2 linked regions of the Bremerella alba genome follow. The main gene of each other region encodes a partner of the protein of the gene in region 2 in a complex. Links are inferred from orthologs where the notes say so. Each region holds a gene or a part of one and is shown on either strand. Other genes may lie near its edges.

Evidence for each region.
Region 1: the proteins of trxA (region 2) and HOV93_RS07465 are in contact, whole or in part, in a crystal structure (PDB 1F6M), measured with the Escherichia coli proteins. The link is inferred for Bremerella alba from one-to-one orthologs.

What each region holds. Positions count from the first base shown.
Region 1 is NZ_JABRWO010000003.1:430,312-436,531, reverse strand. Bases 660-3,471 are described here. They hold HOV93_RS07465 (thioredoxin-disulfide reductase), read right to left. Parts: upstream 2,691-3,471; coding sequence 1,629-2,690; downstream 660-1,628. Other genes in these bases: HOV93_RS07460 (carbon starvation CstA family protein), read left to right, coding at 2,891-3,471; HOV93_RS07470 (divalent metal cation transporter), read right to left, coding at 660-1,471. In the rest of the region: more of HOV93_RS07470, read right to left, coding at 1-659; more of HOV93_RS07460, read left to right, coding at 3,472-4,777; HOV93_RS07455 (DUF1573 domain-containing protein), read right to left, coding at 4,847-5,848.
Region 2 is NZ_JABRWO010000015.1:38,371-46,384, forward strand. Bases 2,526-5,388 are described here. They hold trxA (thioredoxin), read left to right. Parts: upstream 2,526-3,728; coding sequence 3,729-4,049; downstream 4,050-5,388. Other genes in these bases: HOV93_RS22530 (PSP1 domain-containing protein), read right to left, coding at 2,526-2,807; arsC (arsenate reductase (glutaredoxin)), read right to left, coding at 3,072-3,413; HOV93_RS22545 (hypothetical protein), read left to right, coding at 4,273-5,388. Also shown: HOV93_RS22505 (STAS domain-containing protein), read left to right, coding at 1-112; HOV93_RS22510 (VOC family protein), read left to right, coding at 130-507; HOV93_RS22515 (YbaN family protein), read left to right, coding at 562-1,107; HOV93_RS22520 (hypothetical protein), read right to left, coding at 1,175-1,357; HOV93_RS22525 (Minf_1886 family protein), read right to left, coding at 1,380-1,880; more of HOV93_RS22530, read right to left, coding at 1,887-2,525; more of HOV93_RS22545, read left to right, coding at 5,389-5,448; HOV93_RS22550 (hypothetical protein), read right to left, coding at 5,607-6,335; HOV93_RS22555 (sodium-translocating pyrophosphatase), read left to right, coding at 6,894-8,014. UniProt on the Escherichia coli protein: Participates in various redox reactions through the reversible oxidation of its active center dithiol to a disulfide and catalyzes dithiol-disulfide exchange reactions.

The DNA of each region.
Region 1 (6,220 bases), on a different replicon or contig from region 2:
CCGGGCCATCCCACACGATAAACCACGATGCACCAGAGAGCCCGGCGACCAAACAGCCAATCACATGAGCAACACCGTTAGGCTTCGTGTTGAGCATCTCGGTAAATGCGTAGCCGTTGATCATCATTAGGATGATGATCGTCGAGAACCCCATCCCGAAGATTCCGATCCCAAACACCCAACGGGCCAAACCACCTCCCAGCAGGGGCGCCAGTGATTCGGACAATAGAAACTCACTGCGTTTGACGAGCGAAGCGGAGAGGCGTTTCTCGTTGTCGGGAAGTTCAGCCACCGCCAACTTCAACGGTTCGTACTTGGCTTCCAGAAGCAGATCAGCGAGCTTGGCATTATTAACCTTACCGTCTTCTCCGGTTGCTTCGTCGAGATATTCCTTAGGAACATCCAAGCTGTCCTTGTCGAATTCAAGGACGCGAACGGCTAACGTCTTCTCGGCACCACCGTAGATAGGGCTCTTGGCCATCGTATCAGGCGAAGTCGAGAGAAAGTCGGCATCCACTTTGGCATGAAACGCCGCCGCCGAGGCAATCACAACACAGCTTGTCACCAAGATGTAGGGAATCGCCATCCCGGTCGAGAGGTCGAATCGTGCTAGACCTCGGAAGGTTTTGTCCCATCCGCGAGCCAGCATCGAATAGGGCAGCAGGAAGGTCATATTAATACCAACGGCAGTCGCCGCGGCACCGATCATCGCGGCGCGTTGATCAGCGACGATCCGATCAGTCCAAAAGGTGCGATAGGGATCTTCTACCTCGGCCGCAATCTCGGCCACCTGCCCTGTTGGTTCACTTGCTGCGGATAAATCAGGGATAAAACCAGCGAAGACTTCTGACCATGTGAAAGCCTCGCCTGACATGCCCAACTTAATAACAACTCCAAAGAAGCAAAGCACGATCACACCGATCATGCCCTTTAGCAGCATATCGAATATCTTGGTCGCGATCCCTGGTCGCGAATTCATGTAGACGAGTACGCCGCCAGCGATGAGAAGCAACAAGGAAACAATCGCCTTGGTTGACGTATCATCGCCAACGAGACCAGGGGCCAGATTTTTATTCAGGGCAGCATAGCAGAGCCCGAACTGCGGCATGAGGAAAATCATATTCGCCGCAACTGTCGCCACGATCCACCCCCAGCCAAGCACAGGGTTGATGTGCGCATTGATTTGGCGAAATGGCCGCTTGCCGGTCGACAAAGTGACGTAGCTAATCGCCGAGAGCATTACCACGCCGCAAATGATGGCCACTAATTGCAGCCAAAGCAAACTGTATCCGCCCAAGATCCCCATGAAGAGCGCGCCGGACAAAGAGCCACCACCCAAGGTGATCGCACTTTGCAACCAACCAGGTCCTGAAAGTCGAACCCAAGCACCCAGCGTGGCACCAGGCCCCTTTTCTTGTGCTTCCTGGAGAATCTCTCGATCCGTTTCGACTTTGCTTACGGTCTCAGACATAGCGAATCCTTCGCCTAGATTCGGCGTAGATAAGGGATGATGGGGAGGGATCTAATAGAACAAGGGGAACGATCTTCGTCCCCCTTGCTGCGTTTTTTCGTTGACACACGGAACGTGCAAGGTTCTCAGTGCATCTAATGATGGTTGCATTTTTAGCTTAATGCAAGCCCTGCGAGGCCAACCAGCGTTCCGCATCCAGTGCCGACATACAACCGGTTCCTGCTGCTGTTACAGCCTGGCGATAGTAGTCGTCGGCCACGTCCCCGGAAGCAAAGACGCCGTTGACGCTTGTATTGGTACGAAAGGGAACCGTCCACTTAAGATAGCCCGCGTTATTCATTTCCAACTTCCCCTTCAGAAAGTCGGTGTTGGGTGTATGACCGATGGCTAGAAAGAACCCACTCGCATCGAGCTTCTTCGTGGAATCATCCACCGTGCTTTCCAGCATGGCCCCGGTGACGCCGTTTTGATCGTCGCCGAGCACCTCGGTCACGACGTGATTCCAAACAACTTCGACCTTCTTGTTTTCCGTGACCCGATCGACCATGGCCTGGGAAGCCCGGAATTTGTCTCGACGATGTACCAAATAGACGACCGAGCTGTACTTGCTCATGTAATCGGCTTCTTCAATAGCCGAGTCGCCTCCACCTACCACGATGCATGGCTTTTCACGGAAACGCGGCAAAGCGCCGTCGCATACGGCACAGGCACTAACGCCCCGGTTCTTGTAGGTTTCTTCCGATTTCAATCCGAGGTAATTTGCACGAGCGCCCGTAGCGATAATCACTGAGCGGGCTTTTAGCCATTCTTCGCCTTCGCGAGGCTTGAGTTTGAATGGCTGTTCGCTGAAATCAACTTCTACGATGTCGTCGGTTACAACCCGAGTGCCAAAGTTCTTGGCTTGTTGCCGCATTAGCTCCATCAATTCAGGACCGCTGACACCATGCTTTTGGTGCGGTGCCATATACTGACGCAAGCTATCGTCAATGGCGTCATCCAAGTAACCGCCCAGGTCGCCAGAGGGAAATCCGGGGAAGTTCTCTACTTCCGTCGTCATTGCCAACTGGCCGAGTGGCCCCCGTCCGAGATCGTAGTGCTCTTGAAGCGCAGCACCTTCGTAGAGAAGCGGCTTCAAATTGGCTCGAGCTGCATAGATGGCGGCAGTCCATCCCGCAGGGCCACTTCCGACGATAATGACGTTTTCAATCTTTTCCGACACGGTCGTTCTAGTCCTTTTGAAAGCGCAAAGCCGCGAAAAAAATTTATCTCAATTGAATTGTGAGCTATTCACGTCGCTGAAAGAATTCATCATTATAGAGATAAGCAGGAAAGCTCACTATCCCTGCGTACCACCCACCATCAAGTTCGCTCCTCTGTTGGATGCACGATGCCTCACGTCGTGACACAAATTTTACGCTTATGTCGACGCTAATTGTTGCCGTTCTGTCTTTCGTTGGCTTTATTGTTGCCTATAACACGTATGGGCGCTGGCTATCGAAACGGCTATTCGAGCTTGACGATAGCAATGAAGTCCCCAGCAAACAGCTCCGGGACGATATCGACTACTGCCCAACCGATCGTCAAGTTGTCTTCGGACACCATTTCACCAGCATCGCAGGCACCGGTCCCATTGTGGGCCCCGCCATCGCCGTTTTCTGGGGTTGGCTTCCGGCCCTGTTGTGGGTCGTATTCGGTTCGATCTTCGTGGGAGCCGTTCATGATCTGGGTGCTTTGATCATCTCACTTCGCAACCGAGGGCAAACTGTCGGTCAAATCGCTGGCCGTATGATTAACAAGCGTGCCAAGTATTTGTTTCTCATCGTGCTTGCCGCCGCGTTGATGGTCGTCCTAGCGATCTTTGGGTTAGTGGTGGCTGTCATCTTTGCTGAATACCCACAAACCGTATTGCCGGTTTGGATCAGCATGCCGATTGCGATTGCCTTGGGTATTTACGCCCGTAAAAAAGATGCCCACCTGCTGCTTCCATCACTGGTTGCTCTGTTTATTGTCTACGCTTCGATTCTCGTGGGCGTCTATTACCTGCCCATCGATCTTTCGTTGATTTTGGCGAAGGTTCTGGGACCTACTCTTGCAGAAAATCACTACCTAAGCGCCTTGATGATCTGGACCGTCATTTTATTGGGTTACTGTTTCGCCGCTTCCGTGTTACCGGTTTGGCTGCTGCTTCAGCCTCGCGACTATGTCAACAGCCATCAGTTGATCGTGGCGTTAGTGCTGCTGTTCGTGGGACTTCTTGTGGCGAGTGTGACCGGTGCGGCAGATCTGGCCCAGGCAACGCCTGCGGTGGCGACGACGATGCCGGCAGGTGCCCCCCCCATCTTTCCGTTTCTATTTATTACGATCGCCTGCGGTGCGTGTAGTGGATTTCATTGCCTAGTCAGTAGCGGAACCTCGAGTAAGCAAGTCGAGAAAGAATCTGATGCCCAATACATCGGCTACGGTGCCATGCTCCTGGAAGGCGGGCTCGCCGTTATCGTTATCCTTGCTTGCTGTGCAGGCGTCGGCATGGGCATCTTTGAAGGGAGCAAAGGGCCTGACGGGTCGTACGTATACACCGCTATGACCGATGCCGAAGGCGTACCGCTAACAGGGCAAGCCGCTTGGGAAACTCGGTACGCTATCACGAAGAATTGGAGTGATTTCAAACTGCCAAACTTGGTGGCGGCTTTTGTCGAAGGAGGAGCGAACTTCCTCACTGCGATCGGCATTCCCCTAGAAATCGGCATCAGCATTATTGCGGTACTCGTCGCGAATTTCGCAGCCACGACCCTCGACACGGCCACGCGACTTCAACGATATGTCCTGCAGGAACTGTTCGTATCGGTACCAGTGACCAGGCCTCTTTCTGGAAAATATGCGGCGACGGCCGTGGCCGTGATTTCGGCATTAGCGATCGCCGTATTTGCCGACACAGTACCCGGCAAAGGTGGGACACTGCTCTGGCCATTGTTTGGAGCAATCAATCAATTGCTTGCAGGACTTGCCATGATGGTCACCGCGTTCTACTTGTGGCGGCGTAACAAACCGATTTGGTTTGTTGCCCTGCCGATGATCGCGATGCTCATCTTGCCAGCCTTGGCAATGTACTACAACGTCTTCAGCGAGACGGGATATTGGGCTAAACAGCAATGGTTACTGTTAGTCTTGGGCGTTGGCGTGCTCATCCTGCAAGCATGGATGTTATTCGAAGCAATCGTAATGTGGCCGCGTGTGAAGGGTGTCTTGGAAGAATCGCTCCCTCCGTTGCCGGAGAAGAAACCTGTCGTAGCCGCGGAGAACTCATAACCAAACAGGCCCCTGATTCAATCACGAATCGGGGGCCTGTTTTTTACTTTTTGGAGATACCGTTATCGACTAGGTTTCCGATTTTCCTTCGGTCACCACGACGGTCGCAACTGACTCGCCACTGATACCTTCACCGAGGTCGGTCTCGATGGTTATCTTCTTAACGACCGTTCCACCTTCGCTTCCCGCGGTAAACGTTAGTGGCAGGAAGTGAAGCTTCTTGGGTTCCTCTGGCAAAGCCGCAAACTGAAAGCTTTCGCTGTCACAGTTGATACCAGTAATAAGAAACGGCTTCTTGGCTCGCACGATTAATTTCGCTTCGGTCTTTTGGCCGGGCTTCAACTCACCTAGCGACAAAGCGCTCGGGCTGACGTTCAAAGCCGACTCGACTTTGCCTTCGACAGGCAGCGACACGGAAGGGCTTCGCTTGTCGTTGGTAATCAATGCCAATTGGCTCGAAATAAAACCGACCGGAGCATTATCTTTTAGGCGAACGACCAAATCGTATCCAACCCGACCGCCACCACGATTGGTTTCACTTAGTTCGACGCCTAGGAAATCGTCGTTACTACGAACATCCGTGATTTTCCAGTCGCTACGACCGGCCTGAGTCACGTGAATCTTGGCAACGCCACTTTCACCTTGTTCGACGTTACCGAACTGGACCGAGCCTGGCTGAAAAACCAAGTCACCGCGAATGTCCGTCGAAACATTCAACTGAACTTCCGCATAAAAAGGCTTATCGATTGTGACCGTAACGGTCGCACTTTTATGGCCCAGGAAGCTGTCGGTGTTCAGTTTCGCGACAATCGCCCCTTTTTCCCACGTTTTCAAGGTGTCGTTCTTGATCGAAGGGCTCGTGCAGCCGCAGCTGGAACGAACACTGGCGATATGAACATCTTCTTCATAGATGTTTTGAAGTTCAAACTCATAGGTAACTTTGGCCCCTTTAGCCACGGCACCGAAATCGTGCGAGCGAACTTTGAACATCTTGTTCGCCCAATCCTGGCCCATGCCGAAGGATGCTAATAGTGGTAAGAGACAGACAGCGAGCCATACTTTACGAAACACGTTTTGATCCTCCGATATTTGGCGGGCTTGGTCCATAAGGGTAGGATGTGGCCCAAGTCACTCCGACTTCACCACACGTAGACCATTCCACCAAAGGTAGCACGTTCCTCGGTGCACGTTCGACAATATCGTTTCCGGACGTACCCGGAACAATCGCTATAATCGTTATAGATTGTCGGCAAAATTCCATGCTCACCCCAGGAATTTTTTCAAGATGCTCGCCAGACTCCCCTACAGAGTGGTCGATGCATGCACGCCAGACATCATGTGAAAAGAGCTACCCGGAACATCCTGAGCCGGTAAACTACTAGTATTGTAAGAATAAACACAGCCATTCTCTCCCTAAATCATTCCAATTTTATTGGAATCCTG
Region 2 (8,014 bases):
GCGGGGAGTACTTTTCGTCTGTAGCCTAATATCAGACGATATGAATCAACCGGGACCGCTAGAGGTGGCAACAAACCGTGAGGACGGCCTCGCTCGCCTGCGTTCCCCCTAACAAGGCTTGCCCTCCCCATGCCCGATTTGCTCCTCGAAGCCGTTAATCCTGTTCTGCCGTCTCGCGACGTAAAAGCCGCCATCCAGTTTTATGTCGACAAGCTGGACTTCAAGGTATCGTTTCAAGATGCAGACGATCCGCGCTACGCATCGATCATTCGAGATCGGGTCGAAATCCATCTTCGCTGGCACGATCCCTCGAGTTGGGACCGAGTCGAGCGACCGAACATTCGTATCGCCGTATGCGATGTCGAGCACCTTTACAGCGTGTTTCAGCCCTTGGGGATCTTTGCTTCCGATACTACGCTCCGAGATACGGCATTTGGCACACGGGAGTTTGGCCTTTTCGATCCCGATGGGAACTTGCTGACGTTCTATTCCGACCTGGGAGAGTAGTCGTCGGCCTGCCGGAACGGTTTGTTATATACACTTAGAGGTCCGGCTTTCGCTATGAATCATCCTCCGGTACCTGAGATCGCTTGGTCCAAGCGGCTAATCTACTTGGGCTGCGCGACCATATTTTTCATGCTGGCCATCCTGGGCATGATCTTGCCGATTGTCCCAGCCACACCGTTTCTGTTGGTCACCAGCTACTTCCTGGTGCGTTCCTTTCCGAAGCTGAACGACCTGCTGCTCGACACGCCCTATTTCGGTCCGATCCTTTACGACTGGGAAGTTCGCAAAGGCATCAAGACCAGCACCAAGATCCAGGCGATCGCCTCGGTTGTTCTCGGTTGGGGAATTTCGCTGCTCGTTTTTCCGATACCAAGCTGGGCCCTGATTCTCATGGCCGTCTTGGTGATAACCGGGATCCTTGTCATCTACCTGGTCCCAGAGCCGCGCGACCCGGTCAAGATTGCCGAGGGTAAGAGCAATTCCAGCGATCAGCAAGAAGAAACGATCAACAACGACGAGGTCCACAAATCGCACGAGCTAGAGCGGAAACAGCGGGAATGGGATCGCACCCAACGCCAGCCCCATGGCGACAATCGTTGATGGAAACCCTTTCTCTTCCCAGCCCCTATCCCCCTAGGAAGACACAATCAGCAAGCCTGTAAAACGACTAGATCGTTCCGACTTGCTGCAGCGCAAGATACGCCAAGAGACTGAACCAAATGACCGCGATCACGGCCATCGCGATCAAGAAACCGAGATGCCGTTTGGGTGGATTCGACGTGGGCAGATAGACGGGCACCTTGCGTGGCTGATCGCGCGAGGATGCTTGTTTGTTTTTGGCGGCCGCCATGTTTCTTCCCTGTAGGCTCGTGCTAAGCTTGCCCTGATTCTTCCGACAGTTCGAAGTCGAAGTTCTTCACGAACGCGTCTTCAAAGTCGTACTGATCATTGAAGTCTTCGCGGCGATCCGATTTCGACTTTCGCATCATCCCGATGCCGATCAAGTTGTACACTATCTCGCCGAAATCACCGGTGGTGTGGATGCCCCACGAGTTGAGCACCACTTTCGCCAGCAAACCATATTGCTGCTGGGCGTACTGACGGATAGCCAAGCACAGCACCTGACCGGTGAGATGGCGTTCAACGTCTTCTTCCTCTTCATCCCAGCCTTCAAGCTCGTCTTCGAGTTCGTCGATCTCTTCCTCGAAACATTCCAGGTCTAGGTCTTCTTCCTCGGATGGGTCTTCGTCCTGATCCTCTTGAAATCGCTGGCCGAAGGAAAGGGCTTCGCGGACAAATTGATATGCTTCCATGCGATAGCGCGAATCATCTTTGAGCAGCTGCATGAAGGCGGAATAAGTATCTTCGGACATGCCGTTTTATTCCTTCGGAGTGTCTGGATTGGATTGGGTGTTCTCGCCGCTTTCGTCTGCGGCTTCCTTCTTATCGCGACGTTTGCCGCGTCTGGAACTTCCCCCGGTTTGGCCGTTGCCGCGTTTGAGGATCGTCAGCACGTCGCTGGCATCGATCATGATGTTGCGGTTGTCTTCCATACGGACCAACAGCTGCCCGGCTAAAATCTCGTGATTCAACACGCGACCACGGCCATTGCTAGTCACAATGTCGCTACCAATCGGCGGAAGGTCGCGTTGTAGCTCTTCGTACGTGTCGTACTCGTAACGCAGGCAACACTTGAGTCGTCCGCAGCGTCCGGAAATCTTCGTCGGGTCGAGCGTCGCTTTCTGAAGCTTGGCCATCCGCATCGATACCGGGGGCATTTCGCTCAGATGCGTGTTGCAGCAGACCGGCTTTCCGCAATCGCCGTAATCGGCCAGCAATTTGGCCTCGTCTCGGACACCGATTTGCCGCATTTCGATACGTGTCTGCAGTTCGGAAGCCAACGCTTTGACCAGATCGCGAAAATCGACTCGCGACTCGGACAAGTAGTAAACGACAATTCGCTCGCCGCCGAACAAGTGCTCGACGTCGACCAGTTGCATTGGAAGATCCATCTCGCCGATCACGCGGCGGACCGTTTCCACTTCGCGCTGGGTGTCTCCCAGCATGTGCTCGGTCTGCTTAATGTCTTCGACCGACATGGCCCGCATGATGCTGCCAAAGGTCGGATCGCTAAGCTGGTTGACCGCGTCGTCGGTGGCAATGCAAAGCACATCCCCCACCTCCAAGCCGCGCTTGGTGCGAATGATGACTTGGTCGTCGCGGTTGTATTCATCTTTTGCTCGGGCCGAGAACACGCCTATAAAACGCATGACCCCGTAGCGAACGATGTATTTCGCCATACTGAATATCTTTATATCGCCGCTGCATTACCGATAGGGCTGCCGACGAGAAAAACGTACTGCCTCGCAGGCAATCTGCATGGTGACAGCACGTTGGGAAGGTTTCAATAATCCTTGCAGTATAACCTGATTGGGGCCATCCCTGAAATTGGGAGCTCGATGCGTGCCTGGGAAGTCGATCTGATATCACCGGGGCACAAGCGGCGAATGCATCCGGATTGAACTCAAGGGATCGTTTCTATCCTAAGTAACGCTAGCAACCGCCTAGGGGAGAATTTCGTCGACGCTTTCAGGGGGTCGTCCCAACCGGGCCTCGTTGCCAACCACCACAATAGGACGTTCGATAATCTTCGGATTGGCAGCCATCTGAGCGATCCAACCCGCTTCGTCTTCCGGCCGCGCGAGACCCAGGGCCTGGTGGTCTTTCTTCCGCACGAGCTGCTCGGCCTTGAGTCCCAGCTTTTTGAGCAACGATTGGATCGTCTTTTCGTTGGGGGGACTATCGAGGTAAAGCACCACCTCGGGTTCGATCCCATGCTCGCTGAGCCGGGCTAAGGTTTGTCGGCTCTTCATACAACGTGGATTATGGTAGATCGTGACGCTCATCGCGTACCTTGAAGCAGGGTAATGACGGAATATAGGAAGTTCGGGAAACCGAGGTCAATCTGCCTGTAACGCCGATCTTCAAGTGGCATCCTAGTTACCAGAGCACAGCAAGCGGGTACTGCAGCAGGTTGTCCTAACTCGGTTACCCACCATAATAAAAGCATGCCCCCTGGGTTGTGAACCTGGTTAAAATTCGCGATTCTATTGGATTAGGCCCGGAATTACGGCATGCTGAATGTCTGGGCTCGACTTGATCTCATGAGACGCAAGCGACAGTAAACCCCCATATTTTCCATTGATCGGGAGAAGCCTCCAATGGCCAATGAATTTAACGAAGACAACTTTGATTCCGAAGTCCTGCAATCGAGCGATCCGGTATTGGTCGACTTCTGGGCACCTTGGTGCGGTCCTTGCCGTCAGTTGGCACCGGTAATCGATCAGCTGGCCACCGAATACGAAGGTTCGGTCAAAGTCGGTAAGGTCGATACCGACAAAAACCCAAACCTGGCCGTGAAGTACGGTATCCAGAGCATCCCAACGGTCATGATCTTCAAGAATGGTGAAGTCGTGAACCAGATGCTCGGCAACCAGCCCAAGGCCAACCTACAGCAAGCGCTGGACGCAGCCAAAGGCTAAGCGTCCCGTACCGGGCATAAAATTTGCTAGCAAAACGGAAGGCGATTGCCTTCCGTTTTTTTATGCGCTGGCCCTGAAAGTGGGTGGTAGCATGCAAAAGCCCTGCGAGTCCGCAGCATTTCAACCTGCGCAGCCGTTAAACTCAACTTCTTAGGCACATCATGCCGATGCGAAAGGATGGCCGAGTAATCCATTCGACTGCCGCCCATTGCATTGATTCGCCATGAAGCCGACAATCCGCCCGACAAACATCAAGCCATCGACGCGCCAGCTTTCCGAGCATGGTACGCCAGAGCTGCGAATTGACCCTCCGCATGCCTCGTCAGTGGAAGGAAATTCGGCAGATCACCTAGAAGACGACCAAGGCGTCGATCTCACGTCCGCCGACCTCGAAACGCTTCCCGATTGGCAGCGCCGGCAGATCAATCAGCTAGCACGCTTGATGCGCGATCGCCAGATGGAGCTTGATCGTCGCGAGGCCGAGCTCAATGCCCGGATGGCGAACTTCGAGACTCAGCAGCGAAGCGCCGCGTTGGCCATGGACGAGCCGGTCCCTCATACCGCAAGAGCCACTCGCGAAGAGCCCGAAGACAAAACAGAACCGGCTGGTCCCCTGCGTAGTATCGAAGAGAAGATCCGCCAATGGCGACGCAAGTGGCGCGGTCAAGAGACCGAAGTTTGCGCGATCGAACCCGAGGTCGACGGCTCAGTCACCGTACGGCTAGAAAAACTGAGTGAAGCGGAGTCTCAGTTGGCTCAGCAATGGGCGCTGCTCAAGAACGCGCGCTCGCTGCAGGCCCTGCGAGAAAAAGAGTTTGCCGGGTACACCCAAAAGGTTGAACGCGAAATGGAGCAGAGCCGCGTTCAACAACATCAATGGCTCGAGCAGGAACAACGCCAGTTGGCCCGCGACCAAGAGGAGTTAGCTCAGCGCGAGAACGAAATCGCCGATGTGCAGCACGAGATGCAGATCGCCTTCGAAGAGCTGCAGGTCATTCGCGATCAACTGGAAATGGCCTGGGCCGAGATTCGTGTGCGGATTCCGTCGGCGCTGCGGCGACGGCTGGATCACCAAACCGATCACGCTGTCGAGCACTTCGACAAAGCACTGCACGCCCGGAATCAAGCCGCCAAGAGCGAGATTCGGCAGATGCTCCATCAGTTGGAACTGGCCAAGCTAGATATCCAGGAACAGCAGGTCCAGCTGGAAGACGACACCGATCAACACCACACCGAGATCCGCCGCGCCAAACATGATCTGGCCGATCGCGATGCCCAAGTGCGAGCCCAACTCGCCGAGCTTCGCCGCGAGCACGAATCGTTGAACGAAACGAAGCTCGAAATCTTGAAAGAACGCTACCAAGATTTGAGCCGGGAAATAACTCCTAAAGCGGCGTAAAGACTTTCTCTCGTGTTGGTCGACTGGCCTCCGATTCCTTCTCAGCTCGCTGCCCTCTTAAACGACGAAGCCCCAATTGATGACAAGCCGAGCGAATAAAAAAAGGGACGCTCATTGAGCGTCCCCCGAATCGTTGCTGACTCGCATGAATCGTATGCTTACTCGCTGCTAAGCGAAAGCGATTCGGTTGGTTTCTTGTTCGCCTTTTCGCGGGCCGCGTGACGCTCTTTGGCAGCTTCGGATGCCCGGTAAGCGATCTGCAGCTCTTGGCGGCTGAAGTAAGGCGTATCGTCACCAATGAGATGCTCGATACGTTTGTTGGCCAGTTCTTCCCAGCTCATGCCGTTGTTCAGGTGCCAGGCAGCTGCTTGTGCACTGCGCTGATTCAGCTGACCACTGCCGAGCATGTGGCAAAGATCGGCGACGCCAGGCTTTTCGGTGTAATTACCGATGGGCTTCAGTTCGTAAGGAATCTGGGGATCGGGATCTTCCAGACCGTGATCAAGACAAACGCCTTGGACCTTGATGCGTTGAACTTTTTCAGGCATGACGTTGAAGAAACCGCCGCCACCACCTTGGCCGCCACCGCCGAAGCCGCCGCCACCTTGGTTGCCGCCGAACTGTGCCAGGGGAATCCCAGCGAATGCGGCCGGCAATTCGACGCGCATCTTATTCTTGGTTTTGTTCGTGATAATAACGGTGCCTTTTTCGGAGCTCATCGGAATGAACTTCACTTCGATGACACCATCATCGATTGCCTGGAACATCTCGACCGTTTCGACTTCACTGGCCGAACTGGCTCTCTTCTCATCCGCGATTGCCACTGGAGCTAAACAGCCCAGCATGGCCACGCAGCCAAACAATCGCCCAACCATGTGCCATTTCATGTGATAACTGCTCCTATGATTCGCTCGTTTTCGGCGATTGCCAGCGAATCGACTAACAACTGTGAGATGATCCAAAGATAAGATCCGTCGTAGTTGCCCCACAAAAGATGCAGCGATCAACGGATACTTTTCCTACCCAATACGCAGGAAACACAACACCTAAAGCTTAATCGCTGTTTGCGAAGAAGCCAACAATTTTGCACAAGCCAAACCAAACCACCTGCCCTTGGGGGGACAGCGATGCGAAGCTTTTGACCGGTGAACAAGCTGCCGAGTGCCGCGAACAGGCAAAACTCCGAGATAAACGCTGTGAAACGGACTATAGGCAGGGCTTTGATGTCCTCGCGATAAAGGCCTTCTCAGCACCGCAAAGAGCCACTTAATGCGCATTGAATCTCATTTTTCCGATTCGGAGCCGACACAAACTAGTTTAACCCCCTCTGATAATATGGATAATAACGGCTACCCACTGCACGGCTTGGCTGTTGGGTCGGGCGAAGAGCTCTCAGTGATCGCGACACCTTGGAATTTGCCGTCGATACGCAAAGGAATGGCATCATGTTTTTCGGCATCTGGCTGTTAGTACTTTTTGCGTCGATTGTGGCCCTCGTTCAGGCCTACTTCTTTTTCATGGGCATGGTCAGGGCTGACCCCGGCACAACGACCATGCAGCGAATCGCCGGATACGTTCGCGAAGGGGCAAACGCCTATCTGACTCAGCAGTACATGGTGGTGACGATCTTTTTTGTAGCCATCGCCGTCGTTCTTGCTTTGTTGGCGTTTGTCGTCGAGGTGCAAAGCCGCTGGGTTCCGTTTGCATTCATGACAGGCGGTTTTTTTTCAGGGCTAGCCGGTTGGATCGGGATGAAGACCGCCACGCTGGCCAGCAGCCGGACGGCCGCCGGAGCCCAAAAATCACTCAACCAGGGATTACAGATCGCCTTTCGCAGTGGCGCTGTCATGGGCTTAACGGTCGTGGGACTGGGCCTGTTAGACATCGTGCTTTGGTTTGGTGTGCTGAAGTGGGTCTTCGATCTCTCCCTATTTAATATCACAACCACGATGCTTTGCTTTGGCATGGGAGCGAGTTGCCAGGCATTGTTCGCACGGGTCGGCGGGGGGATCTTTACGAAAGCTGCCGACGTCGGTGCCGACCTGGTGGGCAAGGTCGAGCAAGGCATTCCCGAAGATGATCCCCGCAACCCGGCATCGATTGCCGACAACGTTGGTGACAACGTCGGCGATGTCGCCGGGATGGGTGCCGACCTATACGAAAGCTACTGCGGCAGCATTTTGGCCACCGCCGCGCTGGGCGTAGCGGCGTTCTCTTCCCCGGTGATGGCCAGTGCCGCTGGCTTTGACGACGTCGCGGATGCCCAGATTCGCGCGGTGTTTGTCCCGATGTTGATTGCTGCATTTGGCACGCTACTTTCCATCGGCGGCGTCTATCTTGTTCGTACGCAGGAAGGGGCTTCGCAGAAGAATCTGCTGGCCGCTCTTTCGCGCGGGATCAACGTGGCTACAGCCGCCGTAGCGGTGGTCTCCACCATCATTTGCATTCTGCTAATGCCAGCCGTTCCGGAGGCCTCGTTTCATGTCGGCGTTGCCATTCCCGGTGTTTCGCTGAGTATTATCGTCGGGCTCGCCGCTGGATGGTTGATCGGCAAGTGGACCGAGTA